3 regions of the Solibacillus sp. FSL R7-0668 genome follow, and region 2 is predicted to be linked to each of the others. Evidence: riboswitches for the same ligand, from Rfam matches in the RefSeq annotation. Region 2 holds a riboswitch; each other region holds the start of a gene.
What was found. A riboswitch is a leader RNA that binds a small molecule or an ion and turns the genes downstream of it on or off. The one in region 2 is predicted to bind thiamine pyrophosphate.
Positions count from the first base shown of each region.

Region 1 (6,878 bases), 3.4 Mb from region 2:
TTAAGCATGGTAACAAATGATCTAGATACAGCATTTGAGCTCTCTAAAGATGAGCAGTTTTTACTTGCACGAAAAACAGTGTTAAAATTAGTAGAGATCGTTCATCAAAATGTTCATGAAGCTTTACTATTCGTACATGACGAATGGTTGCCTCTTTTCAAAGAGAAAGAGGCAATGGAACAGGCACTCGATTTGTTATTGTTTGCGTATCGTGATATGGTAGCGATTAAAGCAAATCAAAACTCGACGTGCACATATCCTGATATGTATCAACGCTTTAATGACATCACATTGACATTAACGTATGATAAATTATCACGCCAATTGCAGTCTGTATTACAAGCGCGTGCGAATTTAAATCGTAATATGAATCGTACGTTGTTGATGGAACAGCTAATGCTGAATCTTCAGGAGGGGTACACATTTGTATAATGTAGTCGGAGTTCGCTTTAAAAAAGCGGGTAAAATATATTATTTTGATCCAGCAGCTTATATTTTAGAGGTTGGAGAATATGTCATCGTAGAAACTGCACGCGGTATTGAATATGGCAAGGTAGTTGTGCCAATGCGTCAAGTCGGAGAAAATGACGTTGTTTTACCATTAAAGCAAGTTGTTCGCCCTGCCGATGAGCGCGATCGTTTTCAAGTAGAAGAAAACGCAATTGAGTCCAAGCGCGCGTTTGACTTAGCGAGTACGAAAATTATTGAACACTCGCTTGAAATGAAGCTTGTTGACGTAGAATATACATTTGATCGTAATAAAATTATTTTCTATTTTACAGCAGAGGGACGTGTCGATTTTCGCGAGCTTGTCAAAGATTTAGCAAGTGTTTTCCGCACACGTATCGAACTGCGTCAAATTGGTGTACGTGATGAGGCCAAATTACTTGGTGGTATTGGACCTTGTGGAAGAATGCTATGCTGTTCGACATTTTTAGGGGATTTCGATCCGGTGTCGATTAAAATGGCTAAGGACCAAAATTTATCACTAAACCCAACGAAAATTTCCGGGCTTTGCGGTCGCTTAATGTGCTGCTTAAAGTATGAAAATGACGATTACGAAATCGCCAAAGAAGGTATGCCAGATATCGGTGAAATAACAATGACTCCAGAAGGTGAAGGAAAAGTTGTTGGTTTAAATGTATTAGAACGATTAATTCAAGTATATTTAACGAAGCATGAGCGTATGGTTGAATATACACTTGAAGAGTTATTGCAAGGTGAGAAAAATCTTATATAGATAGAAATTAATGGGGTGGCTTGCGTGAAGGACCGTAATTTTTTAGATACTGTTATGGAGTTCGAACAACAGCTTGAATCAATGCAGCAGCAATTTAATGCGTTAAAGCAATTTGTTGCGCATATGATGGAGGAGCATCAGACGCTTCAAACGGAAAACCTTCACCTACGTACGCGTTTAGAGGAGCTATTAGCCAAAGAGGTAAGTGCAAATCCACAAAAAACGGAACTGAAAAAAGAGTCCGTGGATATTGGAGAGGGCTACGACAATTTAGCAAGGCTTTATAACGAAGGCTTCCACGTCTGTCATGTGCATTTCGGGGGCTCACGTAAAGGTGAAGATTGTTTGTTCTGTCTATCATTTTTAAATAAACAAAATGGTTAACGAAGGGGGTGTCCGAGAAATATTTCTGGGACACCTCCTTGTTAATGGAAGATGTATTTATGGAGGATATAATAGTGGAAAAATGGTTAAAAGAGGATGAGCGCTTAGACTATTTACTTGCAGAAAACTTGCGGATTATTCAAAGTCCATCTGTTTTTTCTTTTTCATTAGATGCGGTATTATTGGCGCGTTTCGTGCAAATTCCAAAAAATAAAGGGCATATTGTTGATCTCTGTTCCGGCAATGGGGTAATTCCATTATTTTTAAGTGCCAGAACGAAGGCAAAAATTACCGGGGTTGAATTGCAGCCGCGGCTACATGATATGGCGACGCGCAGTATTGCCTACAATCAACTAGAACACCAAATTGAGATGCAGCTCGGTGATGTGAACGACGCTCCGAAAACATTAGGCATTGAAAAATATGACGTGGTGACTTGTAACCCACCGTACTTTTTAGCACATGAACTAAGTGAAAAAAATACGAGTGAGCATTATGCGATTGCGCGACACGAAATTCATTTAACATTAGAGCAGGCAGTAGAAGCCTCCAGTCGCTTATTAAAGCAAGGCGGGAAGGTGGCATTTGTACATCGACCAGGACGTTTAATAGATATCATAATGGCCATGCGTGCCAATCGATTAGAACCAAAACGTATTCAATTTGTCTATCCGAAGCGTGGTAAGGAAGCGAATACACTGTTGATTGAGGCAATGAAAGATGGTAAGCCCGATTTGAAAGTGTTACCTCCGCTTTATGTATATGAAGACAATAATGAATACACGCCAGAAGTGAGGGCGTTATTATATGGCGACGAAAACTGAGCATTATTTTTATGTGCTGGAATGTAGGGATGCCTCGCTGTATGCGGGGTATACGAATAATTTAGAAAAGCGAATAACCGCGCATAATGCAGGCAAGGGTGCGAAATATACACGTGCACGTGGCCCGGTAAAATGTGTGTACTATGAAACATTTGATACGAAACAGCAAGCAATGTCAGCAGAATATGCCTTTAAACAATTAACACGGGCAAAAAAGCTCGAATATATGAGGAGGGTGCATGATGAAATCGCAGAAAAGTAGCCAGCATGAACAGGGTAGTTGCTTATATTTAGTGGCAACGCCGATTGGCAATTTAGAAGATATGACAATGCGTGCACTACGTATTTTAAAAGAAGTGGATATCATTGCAGCAGAGGATACACGTAATACGAGAAAACTTTGTAACTATTTTGATATTCAAACGCCGCTAATAAGTTATCATGAGCATAACTTAGAAGTAGGTGGCGAAAAATTATTAGCACTTTTGCGTGAAGGGAAATCGGTCGCGCTTGTTAGTGATGCAGGATTGCCTTGTATATCAGATCCAGGAGCAGATATTGCAGCAAAGGCAATTGCAGAAGATTTTGCTGTTGTCCCCATCCCAGGAGCGAATGCTGCATTAACCGCACTGATTGCATCAGGGATTACACCGCAGCCCTTTTATTTCTTTGGTTTTTTAAATCGTAATAAAAAGGACCGTCGTGAACAGCTTGAAAAATTAAGCAAGCGAGAAGAAACACTTTTATTTTATGAAGCACCGCATCGTTTAAAAGAGACATTAAAGGATTTGCATCTTGTTCTTGGCAATCGTCAAATAACATTAGCGCGGGAATTAACGAAGAAATTTGAAGAATTTTTACGTGGTTCGATCGAAGAAGCCATTGAATGGGCAAGCACCAATGAAATTCGCGGTGAGTTTTGTGTCGTTGTTGAAGGGAATACCTCGGGTGAAATTGAAGAAGAAGACAATTATTGGACAGACCTGACATTAGAGCAACATGTAAACTATATAATAGAAGAAACTCAAGTATCTTCTAAAGAGGCAATTAAAGAAGTCGCGAAATTGCGCGGGCTTTCGAAAAGAGATGTCTATAACGACTACCATCGCGAGTAATAACATCATGGAAAAAAGTACTATTTTTTCAAAACAACTTGCATAAAATAAACACCATGATATGATAGAGATAAATTAAATAGCACTGATAACACTAGGGGCGCCATTTGGCTGAGAAGCACCCTTTGAACCGGATCTAGTTAGGACTAGCGTAGGGAAGTGAGGCATGTTGATAGGATACGTATACATTCCCCACTCACGAAAATGAGTGGGTTTTTTATTTGTCTAAGAAATTGAATAGATTGTTAAACTACTGGGGGCGCCATTGGCTGAGAAGCACCCTTTGAACCGGATCTAGTTAGGACTAGCGTAGGGAAGTAGTTTCGCGTGTATGGATAGATCACATATGCAACGAAACCATTTCCGATTTGAGGAAGTGGTTTTTATTTTGATAATTATTGGTTAAGAATAAGGAGGAACACATCATGCAAGTAAAAACAGAAAAATTTACAGATCGACTTTTTAGAAATGTACAGCCTATTTGGGAGGCGAATCATCAACACCCATTTGTACAGGAGCTTGGAAAGGGGACACTTGATAAGGAGCAATTTATCCAATACATGAAGCAAGATTATGTGTATTTAATGGAGTATGCCAAGCTATTCGCTATTGCCTCTGTGAAATCGACAGATCTTGACATGATGGCGAAATTTGCAGCCATCTTAAATGACACCCTCCATTTTGAAATGGATTTGCATCGCCAATTTGCAGCTGAATTTGGGATTACGGCGCAAGATTTAGAGGCGACTGAGCCAACACCTGCCAACCTAGCCTATACAAATTATATGTTAAATGCTGCACAGAGCGGTAGTTTAGCAGAAGTAGTAGCATGTCTTTTACCTTGTGCATGGGATTATTGGGAAATTGGCAAGCTGTTAAGAGCGCAGTACGGTCATGATTTAGCGAATAACCCTTATGCGAAATGGATTAAAACCTATGATTCAGAGGAATTTGGCAATGGTGCAAAATGGTTAATTGATGTCATGGACGAACTAGCGGATGGCAAGCCTGAACGAGAGCTTGCCCAATTAGAAAAGCATTTCCAAATGACATCGAAGTACGAGTATTTATTTTGGGATATGAACTATCACAAACAGGATTGGCCGATTTAGTTTGGTTGAGTAGGTGATAAAAATGGTAATTAGCATACAGCACGTAACCTATGCTTTTGAGCAGGACGCCCCGCCTGTCTTCACGAATCTGAATTTGGATATCAAGCAGGGAGAATTCGTATCAATCATTGGTAGAAGTGGGACAGGGAAAAGCACTATTTTTAAATTGATGACGGGACTACTGACACCAGATGAGGGGCAAATTCTGATGGATAATCGCCAAATAGCCCCGGGTGATGTTGGGTTTATGCCACAAAAGGATTTGCTCTTACCATGGCGCACCATTTTGGAAAATGTCATGATTGCAGCAGAAATTCAAAACAATGCTATGCTCACAAAAGAACAAGCGATTGTCTGGCTGGAGCGGGTGGGCTTAAAGGATTATGTACATGCCTATCCAAAGGAATTATCAGGTGGCATGAGACAGCGTGCAGCATTTTTAAGAGCGCTTTTAACAGGCAAAGAGGTGCTATTACTGGATGAACCCTTTGGCGCGTTGGATACCTTTACGAAAAAGGAAATGCAAACTTGGCTCTTGTCGATGTGGCAGCAACTAAAGAAAACGGTGCTCTTTATTACCCATGATTTAGAGGAAGCGATTTTATTAAGCGATCGCATTATCATATTGCATCAAGATAAAAGCATAGAGGAAATCACTGTTAATTTGCCAAGACCTCGCATGAATGAAATGAGTTATTCGGAAACGGGGATTGCTCTAAGAAGAATGCTAGAAAGGAAGATTTCTAGTGAAATGGATTAGCAGATGGTTTCAACAGTACGCTTTATTCCTCCTGTTTTTGATGAGTATGCTTGTTATCTTTGAAGTTCTCGTGAGGCAAGGGATGGTTCCGAGCTTTATTATCCCAGCTCCAACAGGGGTTTTGCAGACAATCATCGACAATTGGCACGTCTTATTTTTCGTGCACTTAAAGGCCACGACCATCGAATTTTTCATCGGTTTTGTCATAACGGTTCTACTAGGTGTGTCTCTTGCGATGGCGATGTTTTGTTTTAAGTCGGTCGAAAAAGTGATGTATCCGGCTGTCATCATTTCGCAAATGATTCCAATCATTGCCCTTTCACCGATCTTTGTTCTTTGGTTTGGCTATTCAATTTGGAGTAAGGTAGCTGTAACGGTGCTTATTTCATTTTTCCCGATTGTCGTGAGTACCTATGATGGGTTAAGAGCGTGCGATAAAGATTATATTGAGTTATTTCGCTCGATGGGTGCGACCCGTAAGCAAATTTTTCTAAAGCTACATATTCCGATGGCATTGCCGTCCTTTTTCTCAGGCTTTAAAATGGCGATTGTCTTTGCATTAGTCGGGGCAACGATTGGCGAGTGGCTAGGTGCAAGTGAGGGACTTGGCTATTATAGCCGAAGAATGTCAGGAAATTTGAATGCAGAAGGTGTTTTTGCAGCGATTACATTATTAACGATTTTAGGAATTCTACTATTTGCTTTGGCCACATGGATCGAGCGAATGGTTCTTAGAAAATGGAAATATGATAATTAAAGGAGAAACAGAAAATGAAAAGTTGGAAATGGCTTGTTAGTGTGCTGTTGCTTGCTATGATGTTAGTGGGCTGTAGCAATGATAAAGCAGGATCTGAAAATGAACAATCCGAATTAGAGAAACTATCAATCATGCTAGATTGGTATCCAAACGCGGTACACTCGGCACTTTATGTAGCAAAGGAAAAGGGTTATTTTGAGGAGCAAGGCTTGGATGTGGAAATTCAAATGCCCGCAGATACAAATGATCCATTAAAGCTCGCTGCAACAGGGAAGGTTGATTTGGCTATTAGCTATCAAAGCCAAGTTGTTCAATCAAGAGCAGAGGAAATACCGGTTGTATCAGTTGCAGCGTATGTTCGCCATTCGCTTGACTCCATTATGATGAAAAAAGCAGCGGGTATTGATTCACCGAAGGATTTAGAAGGAAAAAGTGTGGGCTATCCATCTACCGTCATAACAGAAGCCGTAATAAAAACGATGGTAGAGCATGATGGTGGGGATTTTAGCAAAGTGAAAATGACTGATGTCGGATGGGATTTAATTCCTGCAGTGGCGACAGATAAAGTCGATGCCATCGGGGGCGGTTATATTAACCATGAATTAGTGCTACTCGATAAAGAAGGCTACGAAATGGAAGCTTTCCGATTAAATGATTTTGGGGTACCAGATAATTACGAGCTTGTT
Region 1 covers NZ_JBBOUU010000001.1:66,995-73,872, forward strand. The annotation lists gene holB (DNA polymerase III subunit delta') at 1-432, shown strand, start outside; gene MKX47_RS00295 (PSP1 domain-containing protein) at 425-1,240, shown strand; gene yabA (DNA replication initiation control protein YabA) at 1,265-1,624, shown strand; gene MKX47_RS00305 (tRNA1(Val) (adenine(37)-N6)-methyltransferase) at 1,699-2,448, shown strand; gene MKX47_RS00310 (GIY-YIG nuclease family protein) at 2,432-2,710, shown strand; gene rsmI (16S rRNA (cytidine(1402)-2'-O)-methyltransferase) at 2,691-3,563, shown strand; TPP riboswitch at 3,650-3,738, shown strand; TPP riboswitch at 3,809-3,896, shown strand; gene tenA (thiaminase II) at 3,989-4,675, shown strand; gene MKX47_RS00325 (ABC transporter ATP-binding protein) at 4,698-5,435, shown strand; gene MKX47_RS00330 (ABC transporter permease) at 5,518-6,192, shown strand; gene MKX47_RS00335 (ABC transporter substrate-binding protein) at 6,207-6,878, shown strand, end outside.
Region 1: it holds a riboswitch for thiamine pyrophosphate, as region 2 does, so the genes downstream of both, tenA (thiaminase II) here and thiM (hydroxyethylthiazole kinase) in region 2, are expected to answer to the same signal.

Region 2 (6,878 bases):
ATGCCATTGACGTAGAGGAACTATTTACGTTTTTAGAAGATACGCAGGAAAAACGCATGCGTACGCTTGAGAAGTCGTATGGTCCTTCTTATAAAGAAGAAGTGTTAAAGCGTATTAAAGACCAGCTACATAAGCAAGGATTGGTAGAGTGCTTACGTAAAGGTATTAAAGATCGTGGTGTGACGTTACAGCTTGCATATAATAAGCCACCTACGGATATGAACAAGACATTAAATGAGCACTATGCAAAGAACCGTTTTAACGTGGCTCGCCAAGTGTATTACAGTGATAAGCATAACAATAGCTTGGATATGGTGCTTTTTTTAAACGGCTTGCCGCTCGTGGTGATGGAGCTGAAAAATCCATTAACGAATCAAACGGTCGAGCATGCGATGAAGCAGCTAAAGTTTGATCGTGATCCACGTGAGCAGCTGTTTAAATTTAATGAGCGTGTTGCGGTTTATTTTGCGGTGGATACAGATGAAGTGTTTATGACGACAAAGCTGGCTAAAGGAAAAACCTATTTCCTGCCTTTTAATAAAGGTAACAATGGCGGCAAGGGTAATCCTTTAGCCTATGGTGATAATTACCGTACACATTATTTATGGGAAGAAATATTAGCGCCAGATAGCTTACTCGACATTTTATACCGCTTTATCTTTATTAAGAAAGATGATATTAAAGATTCTAATGGTGAAACGATTGGTGAACGTCAAATGCTCATCTTCCCTCGTTTCCATCAGTTAGATGTTGTACGTAAGCTAGAAGCAGATGTAGAGCAAAAGCAAGTTGGCTATAACTATTTAATTCAACATAGTGCAGGTTCAGGTAAAACAAATTCGATTTCATGGCTTGCACACCGTTTAGCAAAGCTACATAACGAGGCCAACGAATCTATTTTTAGTAGTGTTATTGTTATTACGGACCGCCGAGTGTTAGATAAGCAGTTACAAGATGCGGTGTATCAGCTGGAACATAAAGCAGGAATGGTAGAGCCAGTTGATAAAGATTCGGAGCAACTAGCACGTGCCATTAATAGTGAAACACGCATTATTATTACGACGCTTCAAAAGTTTCCGTTCATTTTAGAAAAGGTCGCTGGCTTAGAGCGTAAAAAATATGCGGTTATTATTGATGAGGCGCATTCATCGCAAGGTGGTAAAGCATCTACTGCATTAACGAATGTATTATCAGACAAAACGTTAGAAGCAGCCTATGAGGAAGACCGTATTGCAGAAGAAAATTTAGATGATGTAGATGAGAAAATCGTGGAAGCCATCATGAAAAGTGGGAAGCAAGATAACGTTTCGTTCTTTGCATTTACCGCAACACCAAAGCCGAAGACGTTAGAGAAGTTTGGTACAATCGGCATCGATGGTAAGCCAGCTGCATTCCATCAATACACGATGCGCCAAGCGATTGAAGAAGGCTTTATTTTAGATGTGTTAGAAAATTACACAACATATAATACATTTTGGAAGATTGCCAAAACAGTAGATGATGACCCAGAAGTATCACAAAAGCAAGCAACGAAAAAGCTAGCACAATATGTGTCACTGCATCCGCATAGCATTGCACAAAAAACAGAAATCATTATCGAGCATTATCGCAATTTCGTACAGCGTAAAATTGGCGGCCGCGCAAAGGCGATGGTTGTTACAGCAAGCCGATTACATGCAGTACGCTACAAAATTGCTTTTGATAAGTACATTAATGAAATGGGCTATGACGATTTAAAAACAGTTGTTGCTTTCTCAGGAATTGTAAAAGACTGCGAACTGCCATATACCGAGCCAGACATGAACGGCTTCTCTGAAAAAGAACTGCCTGAAAAATTTAATTCAGATGAATATAAGGTGCTACTCGTAGCAGAAAAATATCAAACAGGTTTTGATGAACCACTGCTGCACACAATGTATGTCGATAAGCCTTTAAGCGGTATTAAAGCTGTCCAAACTTTATCACGTTTAAATCGTACTTGTCCTGGAAAAGAAGATACCTTCGTACTTGATTTCGTTAATGACCCAGAGGATATGAAAGAATCCTTCCAGCCGTATTACGAGTCAACAAGCTTATCTGAAATTACCGACCCGAATATTTTATATGATATGCAAGCTGAAATTGAGCCGTATCAATTGTTCACAGAAGATGAGGTACAACGAGTAAATGAGCTTGAAGTAACCGGTGGTGCAAAGAAATCAACGAAAGCACAGACAGAATTAAATGCTCTTCTTGATAAAGGCGTGGAGCGCTACAAGAGGCTATCGGAGGAGGAACAGCTTGCCTTTAAACAGGCAGCGACAAAATTCACTCGTACATATGGCTTCGTACTACAAGTCGTGACGTTCATTGATTTAGACTTGCACAAGCTCTACATTTATTTAACGTACTTACTGCGCAAGCTACCACGTGGTAAAGAGGATAAGGACGTATATCTAGCAGATGATGTCGCCCTTGAATACTATCGCAATCAAAAAGTTTTTGAAGGTAGCATCGAGCTGGAGAAAACAGGTGGCGTGGAGCTTGACCCACAAAAGCACGGTGCTGGTGGTGCGGTGGAAGATGAAAAGGTGCGTTTATCAACGATTTTAGAGAAGTTGAATGACCGTTTTGGCACACAATTCACAGAAACTGATTTCTTATCACGTGAGCAAGTGAAAGAGGATATGCTGAATGACGAAGACCTTCGCCAGAAAGCAGCAAACAATACAAAAGAAAACTTTAAATTCGCTTTCGAAAAAACATTCATGGATTTCGTCATCGACCGTATGAGCAGCAACCAAGACTTCTTTATGAAAATACTGGAGAATGATGAGTTTAAAACGTACATCATGGAAGATATGATGCATGAGGTTTATGGGGAAGTGAATCAATAAAATAAAAGAGAACCAGACGCATCTGGTTCCCTTAAGTGCAAGCCGAAGCAGTGCACCGCTATTAGTTAATTATATTTTAGCATACATCGATGTAGTACTACAAGGTAGAAATGTTAGATATAACTTTTTGTTTTTGTTAGCTTTTTCCTAAAATCAGAACCCATTATTGATGAATGTACTGATACAGGGATTTGAGATCTTAAATGCTCAGAATGATTCTCTAAATCACGAAGAAGTTTTTGCAGTTCTCGTTTAGGCGTTTCTAATTTTTTTAAGATTATTATCATTAAAATAAAGTAATCTATGATGGTGTTAAATGTAATGTTAGCTATTTTAGTCTCACTTTCGATATAGGCAGTTAAGCGACCAGGGGGGGTTGTTTTTTTGAAGCGGCAATCAAACACGACACCATTATGTGCAACGGCATTTCGTAGTTCCTTTAAAAGAAAAATGATATCTTCAGGAATTCTGCCATTCTGATTATGTGAGGTTGTATGAACACCGAGTACTTCTGAGATTTCAATACGATATTTTATTCTGTAGTGTGTAATTTCAAGATTTCTAACAGTCGTTTATAACTTGCAAAAATAGCCTTTTTTGGCTCATCACCATAAGTCGGGGATGACAAAATCAATGCCCTGTTTCCAATCGTAATCGAAGGAACAGATGGGCATCATTTCGATAACCAAATCCACGTCTTTTGATGAGTTTAATTTTATTATTTGTGCCTTCCATAATGCCATTCGAGAAGGGTGAATAAATGGTATGAATCATCGCTTCTTCTCGTACAATCACGGTCTTAGCGATTTTTGCAACGACACCACAAGGATGAAATTGATAACGTTTTAAGAATGGTATTATATCGATATTCTCAAACATAAATTTCGGAGGTTATTATGAGCTCGTGTTCATTCATCGCAACAAATTTTGAAATGCCTAAAATAGAGTCCAAGGAAAAGCATATTACAGTGAAAGAAGCTATTGAATTAAAAATAAAACCTCATGAGTTGATGCCCTGGGAGAAGATGGACCCGAATGCTCAAGTACTAATTGCTGAAAATGAAGAGGATCTAAATGAGTTAACGATTACAAAGGACTGTTACTATAATGTAAGCGAATATACAAACTATCCATTCATCTATCAAGTAGATTTTAGCTATTCAGAATCAAGAGCAAAGCAATTATTAGATTACTTAACGAGCAATATAAAAGTAGATCAAATAATCGAGCTGTGGCGAGTATGGATTGGTGATGATGCGCAAAATATCCCATATAGTAGGCTCACTTATAACGAGTTAACGCTAGGTTATCTGTTACAACTGTACAATTGGAACGATGAAAACTATAAACAACAGTATTGCTTAGTAATAGAAAAATAAAAGATAAAGCACCGAAATGAACGTTTGGACACGTATCAAAAATCGCATAGCCTTTTACTATAATCATATCTACCCCAAATGCAAATTCTCCCCTGCACACAGCCAGGTCCTGTATAATAAATAGAAAAGTGAAGATAGGATTTGGGAAAATGTCAAAGCAACAAAAATTAGAAAGAAAGATATTATGGATATCCCTGAGTACAGGTTTGTTTTTTGTGATTTTTGAATTTATGATTGCGATTTATACGAAATCACAGTCTGTGCTGATGGATGCTGCCTATGATGCATCCGAATTATTAATGATTGGTTTGACTTTATTTTTAATCCCTTTGTTTCATCGACCTGTTTCTGAAAAGCATCCTTTTGGTTATGGGCAAATCGAATCGTTTTTAGTCATTATTAAGGGCTTTATGCTTCTCGCGGTAACATTGGGGCTGTCTGCGAATAGTGTAGAAATTGCATTATCTGGAGGAAATATTGTTGATGGTAAGCTGGTGTCAATTTTCCAATTTATAATTGCAATTGCCAGTTTAGCGGTACTTTATTTTATGATGCGCATTAATCGCTCATTGTCTTCACCAATTATTAATTTAGAGATTTATGGTTGGAAAATTGATGTCGTATACAGTATTGGGATGGGTGTTGCCTTCTTTGCCTCTACGTTCTTAGAAGGGACAAAGCTAGCCTTTATTTCACCTTATTTTGACCAAATTATTGCGGTATTCATTATTTTATTTATGCTGCCGGAAGCTTTAAAAATGCTAGTACGTGCAATTAAAGACGTATTTTTATTCTCGCCTGAAAAAGAAGTGATGGAGAAAGTAAAAGAGATTAGTGAAAATGTATTACAAGACACCGATTTACATGCCGTCTTTTATGATGTGACTCGTACGGGAAGAAGAATGTGGATATCGATTTACTTTGCGGTGAAAAAAGACTATTTACATGTTGAAACATTGGGAAATATAACGAATCAAATCAATGCTGAACTAGCAGAGCAGTTTGATAATTGTATATGTGAATTAGTTTTGGCGAAAAAAGAGTAATCGAAAAGTGACGAATCCACCATTGACATCCAAAGTAGCAGTTGATAGTATGGGATAAAATTGAATAGCATTATTGCGGGGGGACTCTTTGGAGTTGAGAAGGTTAAAACCTGACTCTTTGAACCTGTCAGTTAACACTGGTGTAGGGAAGCGATTCATTATATTTTTAAGCAATAGCTGAATTGTGCTTTCCTATTTATTTTTATTGAATAGGAGAGCACTTTTTTTTGTTCTAATGAACTCAAATATAAAACCCCAGTCTTAATATCTATTCATTTGAAGGAAGAATTCAAATAGAAGGGTGAAGGTAAAATGGTGAGTAAGCAAGCGATTCAAAGTGAAATGATACAGGCAGTTGAAACGGTAAAACGAACAAATCCAATGGCAGGTTCAATTACGAATACGGTGACCATTAATTTTGTGGCAAATGCGCAGCTTGCTGTTGGGGGATCTGCCGCGATGGTGTACTTACCAGATGAAGCCGAGTTTTTAGCGGGTGCAGGTGGAGCAACTTATATCAATGTCGGCACATTATTTCCGATTTATGAGGAAACGTTACCCTGTGCCGCAAAGGTATTGCACGAAACGGGTAAGCCATGGGTGTTAGACCCTGTTGCGGTGGGGATTGGCTCTCTTCGGACGCAGCTATTACAACAATTTAAGGACTATAAACCAACCATTATCCGAGGAAATGCTTCTGAAATCATTGCACTAGCAGGCTTATGGGAGCTAGACGGGGGAACAGCTGAATCCAATGTGCGAGGTGTAGATTCTACGGATTCGGTCAATGCCGCGAAAACAGCCGCGATTGCACTTGCGAAGTGGACAGGTGGCGCTGTTGCAGTGTCTGGTGAAACGGATTTGATAACAGATGGTAAGTTGATGGCAATTTCCTATGGAGGTTCGCATTTTATGGAGAAAATTACAGGTGCAGGCTGCTCGCTAGGTGGCGTTGTCGCGGTGTACGCAACAGCATCATCCCCATTTATTGCGGCACTTACGGCGACTGCGGTATACAATGTAGCCGCAAAACGCGCGGAGCTGAAGGTGGATGGCCCTGGTAGCTTCCAAGTACAGTTTTTAGATGAATTATATAAAGCAACACCTGAAGAAATCGCAAACAATCCATTTGAAATTGAGGAGATTTAATCGATGAATACATTAATAGCAGTTGCGATTGCGCCTTTTGGTGTAGGCAATGAGCTTGCACAGGAAGTAGCCGAGGTCGTAAAAATTATTCGAGAATCAGGATTACCAAATCGAACGACCGCGATGTTTACAGAAATAGAAGGTGAATGGGATGAAGTAATGGCCGTGGTTAAGCAAGCAACCTTTGTCCTCGCTGAAAAGGGCATTCGAACAGAGGTTGTTTTAAAGGCAGATATTCGCCCAGGCCATGTCAATACAATCAATTCAAAAATCGATAAAGTAAACGATATTTTAGGAGGATAATATGAATACTGTTCAAAAAGTAGATATCTCAGCCTATTTAGTAATAGGACCCGAAAATACAAAAGGTCGCTCGGTTGCGGCAATCATTCAAGATGCAATTGAGTCGGGCTTTACATGCATTCAAA
Region 2 covers NZ_JBBOUU010000001.1:3,428,388-3,435,265, reverse strand. The annotation lists gene MKX47_RS17195 (type I restriction endonuclease subunit R) at 1-2,876, shown strand, start outside; partial or broken gene MKX47_RS17190 (transposase) at 3,507-3,728, opposite strand; gene MKX47_RS17185 (magnesium transporter) at 3,773-4,255, shown strand; gene MKX47_RS17180 (cation transporter) at 4,405-5,301, shown strand; TPP riboswitch at 5,369-5,468, shown strand; gene thiM (hydroxyethylthiazole kinase) at 5,614-6,450, shown strand; gene MKX47_RS17170 (MTH1187 family thiamine-binding protein) at 6,454-6,753, shown strand; gene thiE (thiamine phosphate synthase) at 6,755-6,878, shown strand, end outside.

Region 3 (6,878 bases), 1.6 Mb from region 2:
TCGCAACTAAATTTGAGCCATTTGCTTTATTGAATTCTTTCATAAACGGCTGATGTTGGAATAGGTTCGCATCCACTTCACCAGCAGCCAGTGCAGCATTTGGCTGTACATTGTCACCAAGCACAACAATTTCTAAGTCGATGTTTTGTTCTGCTAAAATAGGCTTGGCAATTTCTAAAATATCGGTCATTGGTGGAATTAATGATGCCACCTTAAGTGTCATATTTTCCGATTGTGCCTCTTTCTCTTTGCTGTTCTTGTCCGCAGCATCATTATTACCACATGCAGTTAAAAGGAACACTGACAGCATGGCAAAAAGCATTACTAGTTTTTTCATATTACTACCCCTAACGTTTATCTATTTTTCTTGCTACAGCCGTTCCAATTATTTGAATCAGCTGCACAAAAATTATCATAATGATGATCATATACATCATTAGATCCGTTTTAAATTGCTGATAGCCGTACCGAATCGCAAAATCCCCGATACCACCGCCACCAACGACTCCCATAATTGTTGAATAGGAAATAAAACTAATCGTTGAAGTCGTCAACCCAAGCACCAGTCCTGAGCGCGCTTCAACATAGAGAAATTTAAAAATAATTGCTTTTACTGTCGCCCCCATCGAAATGGCAGCTTCGATTACGCCACGAGGCACTTCTAACAAAGATTGCTCCACTAAACGAGCATAATGGGCAATGGCAATAATCGCCAATGGTACACAGGCAGCTGCTGTCCCAATCGCTGATCCAACAAGTAAACGTGTAAACGGAATTAAAAATACAACTAATAATAAAAACGGAAACGAGCGAATAATATTCACGAGTAAATTAAACAAATTGTATAAGGCCTTATTTTCAAGTATGTGCCCTTTACTCGATAAAAATAATACTGTTCCTATGGGAAGACCGACTAAAATCGCCGCTAAAATGGACACACCTACCATAATAGCTGTTTGGAAAATCGCTGTTATGATTTCGGCCTGGTATTGAATGAGTACCTCAGGCATTTAGCGCCCCTCCTTCATCAATTCTTGCACAAATGTTTGTGGATTGGCATCGATTTTTGGTACTCCGGTTGGCACGATTGATACAGTTTCAAATACTTCACCATCCGCTAACACACATACACGCTGACAAATGCTTTTTATAACATCCATTTCATGACTGACAATAACTATCGTCACACCTAGCGTTCGATTAATTGTTTCCAGTACAGCCAATATTTCTGCTGTCGTTGTTGGATCCAGTGAGGAAGTTGGTTCATCACATAACAAAATTTGTGGCTTCGTCGCTAAAGCACGCGCAATCGCCACACGCTGTTTTTGACCACCACTTAATTGCGCCGGATATTGGCTAGCCATCGTTTCTAAGCCGACAAATTGTAAGCATTCTTTAACGCGAGCGCTTCGTTCATTTTTATTGAATTCTGCAAGTTCTAATGCAATTTCAATATTTTCAAAAACGGTTTTATTGGCCAATAAATTAAAATGCTGAAAAATCATACCAATTGATTTTCGAGCAATGCGCAGCTGCTTTTGCGAACTTGTCGTTAAATTTTGATTGGCAACTACGACATCACCACTTGTCGGTACTTCAAGTAAATTCATCACTCGTAAAAGTGTAGACTTGCCCGCACCACTAGGACCTATTAAGCCAAATATTTCACCACTATTTACTGTAAGGGAAATGTTATGTATAGCTTTGAAATGGTCATATTGCTTACTAACATTGCAAAGTTTAATCATTGATGCGCCTCCTAGTCGTTCAAAAAGCTGTCACAATGTTTTTTAGTATACTTCATTTAGCAGTTAGGTGAAAGAAGTTTTGAGCATTCTATTCAAAAAAATAATAAATTTGTGCTAATTTAGTAAATAAAAAACGCGTTAGCAAAAATATATTTAGCCAACGCATTCTAGCAAAATTAATGTTTCTAGCACTTAACTTGATCCAGTGTAATAGCGATTGTTTCTTATAATCACTGACATCGGCATTCATCCTCTAGAAGACATGTTTAATTTTATTCAGTCGGGGCAAAAAACACTCAAATTAACAATTATTTCCGACGGTAATTAAAACTCATTAATTCTGGTAAAGTAAGATTTAGTCTGTTTTTTCGAAATATCCCCCCTAAATCTAGATTGAATAAGTAAAAAAAACCCTTCTACCAATCACGTTAATACTCAAATCAATTGAAATTGCATTAAAGCCCGCTCAAAACCATCTTTATTTGAATCGTTCCTAAATCTTATATCTTTAAAATTAAGCAAGAAAGCAACCAGTAATCTTAGTGACCTCTTTAATATCTTTAATCAAGTATCCATTGAAATATAATCCCATTCTTCATCTCGATGCCCTATTATCCAAAACAATCCTCTACGTCTTTCTATGACAATGCTTTCATTCATATTTGCTGGAGCTTCTTGTCCTTGTATTCGACTATTTACACAAGCCCAGTGCAATCGATAAATTTTGTCTGCTTCATCTAATATCTTTTCCTTGTTAAGCATTGTAGTTGTGCTATAAAATTGCTCGAATGATTCACAGCTTGAAACAACCTGGATTGCATATTGGCAGTTGCAAATATCATCTGGAAAATCGAGTGTATCAACAAGCCCTAACGCCCAAATAAGTACCCAGTAGGCTTCATATTGCCAAGAAATATTACTTGCTTCTTGCTCACTCGGTTCTTCTACTTGTAAAAAGTTTCGTTCATTGTCCGTAAGATAATCTTCCACTCCATATTTTTGCAACATCGTCATAAAGAAGTCTTTCGATTTATGTATATCTCCTCCTTGATTGACATCACAAGCATATTGAATAACAATTAACAACGCTACAGCTCTTTTAGCGATATGTTCCTGAGTCTTAAACTGATATTGTGCTAGTGGTAGGAGCTGTGGTAGTGATGGAATAAAAGGGATTTCATGTTCTCTTAAATAATTAATTGATTTGTTTTTTCTTTGCTCCCCTTCTTCTGAGGTAACTTCAGATCCCATTATCTTTCTCGTACAACTATGAGGTCTGAAATTAGCAGGTCCTGACTTCCCATCAGGATAAACAATAACAAGACCTTGTTGATCTAACAACATACCGTTTGGTAAAAAGCCAATCCCACCTATTTTTGAGAGTAGATTCGTAAATAACTGCAGTTGAGCTTCATTCATATCTTTCTCCACTTCAATTGCAATCATCGTATTTAACACAGATATTTGCGTTAAAACTCGTCCTTTAAGGTGCTCATCTTCAAATGGGATTTCATCATAAAAACCCATCATCCCGGGTATATTTTTCTCGAAATAATCTGGGTCTGTATCTTCTGAACTAACCCGTATCGTCATCTTATCTTTGTTAAAAAACCCTTTGGACTGAATTTTGTATTCCTTTTCAGTACTCTTAATTCGAAAGCCTTTTGCGAAAACAGCTAAAATCTCATTTCCAATATCGTCAATATTATTCTTAGAAGCGTATATTGTGAAATAATTCAAACTCAACTCTCCTTTTGGTATTGCATTTATATTGTAAAATCAAGCTTTAAAAAAATCCAAAATAAAGGGTATTATACCATGAATATACAATAGATGTGTAAAAAGTTGAAGAAGTTGTATTTAGACTTCGAAAACTAAAGAATCGCATATTAATACAATGCTACAATTAGCCTTCCCTGTACTCATTTACTTTATTGGAAAAATGAAAACCTTAAAAGTGGAGTTAGTTGCAGTCCATACACAGCACGTACAACAGGGCGAAAGGCATTCGTGTGATAGAAGCCGCAACTCATCTAATCAAGCATAGTTAGGCCAAAAAATCTTTTATGATCCCTTAGACAAAAGTATGAAATTTTAGAAATTTATTTACATTCTTAATATTGGTAAGTTATACTGATGGCACATAAAAAAACTACATACCGTTTTTCTGCACTAGGGGTGCCCACTTTGGCTGAGATGCGAGCAATGGCTCCGATCCCTTATAACTCGATCAGGATAATACCTGCGTGAGGAAGTGTGGTGACTTTCCGTTTGCTTAAAATTGGATAAGTGGCTGCATCTTCACGGATGTGGTCTTTTTTTATGACAATTTTTCGGGAGGTTTTTTACTATGCAATGCAGTTCAAGCTCTATTGTCGGATTTCGTTTTTCACTTTATCCAATGACCAATGATTTTATTTCGGTAATTACAAAAGCGCTTCAAGAAACGGATACTTCAAATGTATGGATGCACACGGATGACGTATCTACTGTGATTCGTGGGAAACAAGTGCATGTGTTTAATGTGGCAAAAGCACTCACATTACACGTAGCTAAAACGGGTGAACATATAGCATTATCTGGAACCTTTTCTGCTGGTTGTCCAGGTGATACTGCAGGGGATGTCTTTTTGGATAAAGGCGATGAAGTAGCCAATACCGATACGACGAAGCAATACATTTCATCTCAATTTGCGCTTTATCCGTTGAATAATCCTGATTATATGAATGTGATTTATAGAGAAATAGATCGAGCAAAAGCACATGGTGTTTACAATGAGTCGATGCATTATGCAAGCGGGATTCACGGAGACATACATGAGGTGTTTGATTTTTACGAGCAATCGTTTACACATGCTCGATCAGATGAACATCAACATCTTGTCATGACAGTTTCAATGAGCATTAATAGTCCTTCTCACGGAGGTCTTTAAGATGCTGAAATCATGGAAACTTAAAGAAATTGTACTGATGTCATTATTTTCGGTTGTGTTTGGTATTGTATATTTACTGTTTTTACATGCAGGGAATATTTGGGCAGGGTTTATCGGTCCGATTGCGTATGAATGGATTTTTGGTATTTGGTTTATCGTCTCAATTATATGCATGTATATTATTCGAAAACCTGGTGCAGCAGTCGTTTCTGAAACAATCGCTGCAACAATCGAGGTTTTATTGGGCAATGCAGTTGGTCCACGTTTAATTCTTTCAGGTGTTATTCAAGGCTTAGGGGCAGAAGCTGTTTTTGCCGCAACACGTTACAAACGCTTTGATTTATGGGTATTAATGTTGGCTGGAATTGGCTCAGCCGTTTTCAGCTTTGTATATGGATACTTTTTAGGTGGATTTGTCGTGTATAGCACAGGTTATGTAGCGCTAATGTTAGGGCTTCGCATAGCAAGTGGCGCTCTCATTGCGGGTGTCGGTGGAAAAGTGTTATCAGATGGCTTACTCGCTACCGGTTCACTCCGAGGTTATGCCATTTCAAGTTCGAAAAAGGGGGAATCACATGCATAATGTGATTTGCTTTCACAATGTAACATTCTTTTATCCAGACGAAGAACAGCCAATACTCGAGAATCTTTCGTTATCTATTCGACGTGGGGAGCGTGTTGTCATTACAGGTCCAAGCGGCTGTGGAAAATCAACATTCCTCTATTTATGCAATAGGCTCTATCCAGACAATTGTGATGGCATTTTAAATGGTTTCATAGAGCTGTTCGGCAAAGACAGCCTTTCTTATATCCCCGGGGAAATTAATCACCAGATTGCTACTGTTTTTCAAGATCCTGATGCACAATTTTGCATGCAAACGGTAGAGGAAGAGCTTGCATTTACTCTGGAAAACTTACATGTACCAAGAAAAGAAATGGATGCTCGCATACGTGAAATATTGGATTTGACAGACTTAAGCGAATTTCGTCATGCAATTATTCAAAAGCTGTCGGGTGGACAAAAGCAGCGAATTGCCACCGCATGTGCACTCATTATGGAGCCCGAGGTTTTATTGTTAGACGAACCTCTTGCCCACTTAGATCCTTACACTGCACAAAAATACGTAGAATGGTTGGATCAACTACAAGAAAAACGAAATATTACGATTGTAGCAATTGAACATCGGTTAGAGTTATGGGGGAACTTTTTTGAACGCAACATCCCGTTAAATAAAAGCGAGGAAGCTCCCCCATTGCAAAAACGGAATAGTTCCATGCAGGCAGATGTATCTTTCCAAGCAAGTAACATCCGTTCTAAGCCGTATCTTCAAGAACTTTCTTTTGTCTTAAATCGTGGGGAAATAACTGTTTTAGCTGGACCCAATGGTAGTGGGAAGTCTACATTATTAAAAGCTTTATGCCAATTAATCCCCTCAAGCGGATCGATTCAGCCAAAACGTTTAGGGTATGTCCCCCAGTCACCGGAGTTTTTATTTTTGACAAATAATGTGCAAGATGAAGTAGCATTTGGTGGCAAAAAGGATGTCACTAATATGTTAAATCGACTAAATTTAACCCCTCTTGCTAGGGCTCACCCATTTGCTGTTAGTCATGGGCAAAAGCGAAGAGTAGCAATTGCAGCAATGCTCTCCGATGGACGCGATGTAATTGTGATGGACGAGCCTACTTCTGGTCAAGATGCAGCTTCACTGTGTGAATTATTTCAATTAATCGATGAAAGGTCCCGCTCTGGTACAACGTTTTTAATCGTCACACATGATATGGATTTTGCTTATTGCATGGCAGATTCAATATTATTACTCAAAAATGGGCGTCTAACTGGGAAGTTTCCGGCTAGGGATGTTTGGGGAAATGAAAACCTACTTTTAGCTCATCACTTACTACCACCGAAGGGATTGAAGGCACGTGAAGCATGCATTAAATAGTATGAATCCTTCACTTAAGTTTTTACTTTTTACAGGTTGTATGTTCACAATGGCTTTCTTTTTTGATCCTTGGACTCCGCTCATATTCTGGTTAAGCATACTAGCATTGCAATTATTGCTTAGTCAGATTGATTGGAAAAAATGGTTATTGTTTATGATTCCATTTTTCATAACGGCTTTCGGATATTTTTGGACAACGCTAGTTTTCGCGGAAGATCAACCTGGACCTGTTGTTTGGTCTTTTTGGATGCT
Region 3 covers NZ_JBBOUU010000001.1:1,833,681-1,840,558, reverse strand. The annotation lists gene MKX47_RS08910 (MetQ/NlpA family ABC transporter substrate-binding protein) at 1-337, opposite strand, end outside; gene MKX47_RS08905 (methionine ABC transporter permease) at 348-1,010, opposite strand; gene MKX47_RS08900 (methionine ABC transporter ATP-binding protein) at 1,011-1,748, opposite strand; gene MKX47_RS08895 (DUF4272 domain-containing protein) at 2,313-3,488, opposite strand; TPP riboswitch at 3,913-4,018, shown strand; gene MKX47_RS08890 (YkoF family thiamine/hydroxymethylpyrimidine-binding protein) at 4,099-4,680, shown strand; gene MKX47_RS08885 (ECF transporter S component) at 4,682-5,263, shown strand; gene MKX47_RS08880 (ABC transporter ATP-binding protein) at 5,256-6,626, shown strand; gene MKX47_RS08875 (energy-coupling factor transporter transmembrane component T) at 6,607-6,878, shown strand, end outside.
Region 3: it holds a riboswitch for thiamine pyrophosphate, as region 2 does, so the genes downstream of both, MKX47_RS08890 (YkoF family thiamine/hydroxymethylpyrimidine-binding protein) here and thiM (hydroxyethylthiazole kinase) in region 2, are expected to answer to the same signal.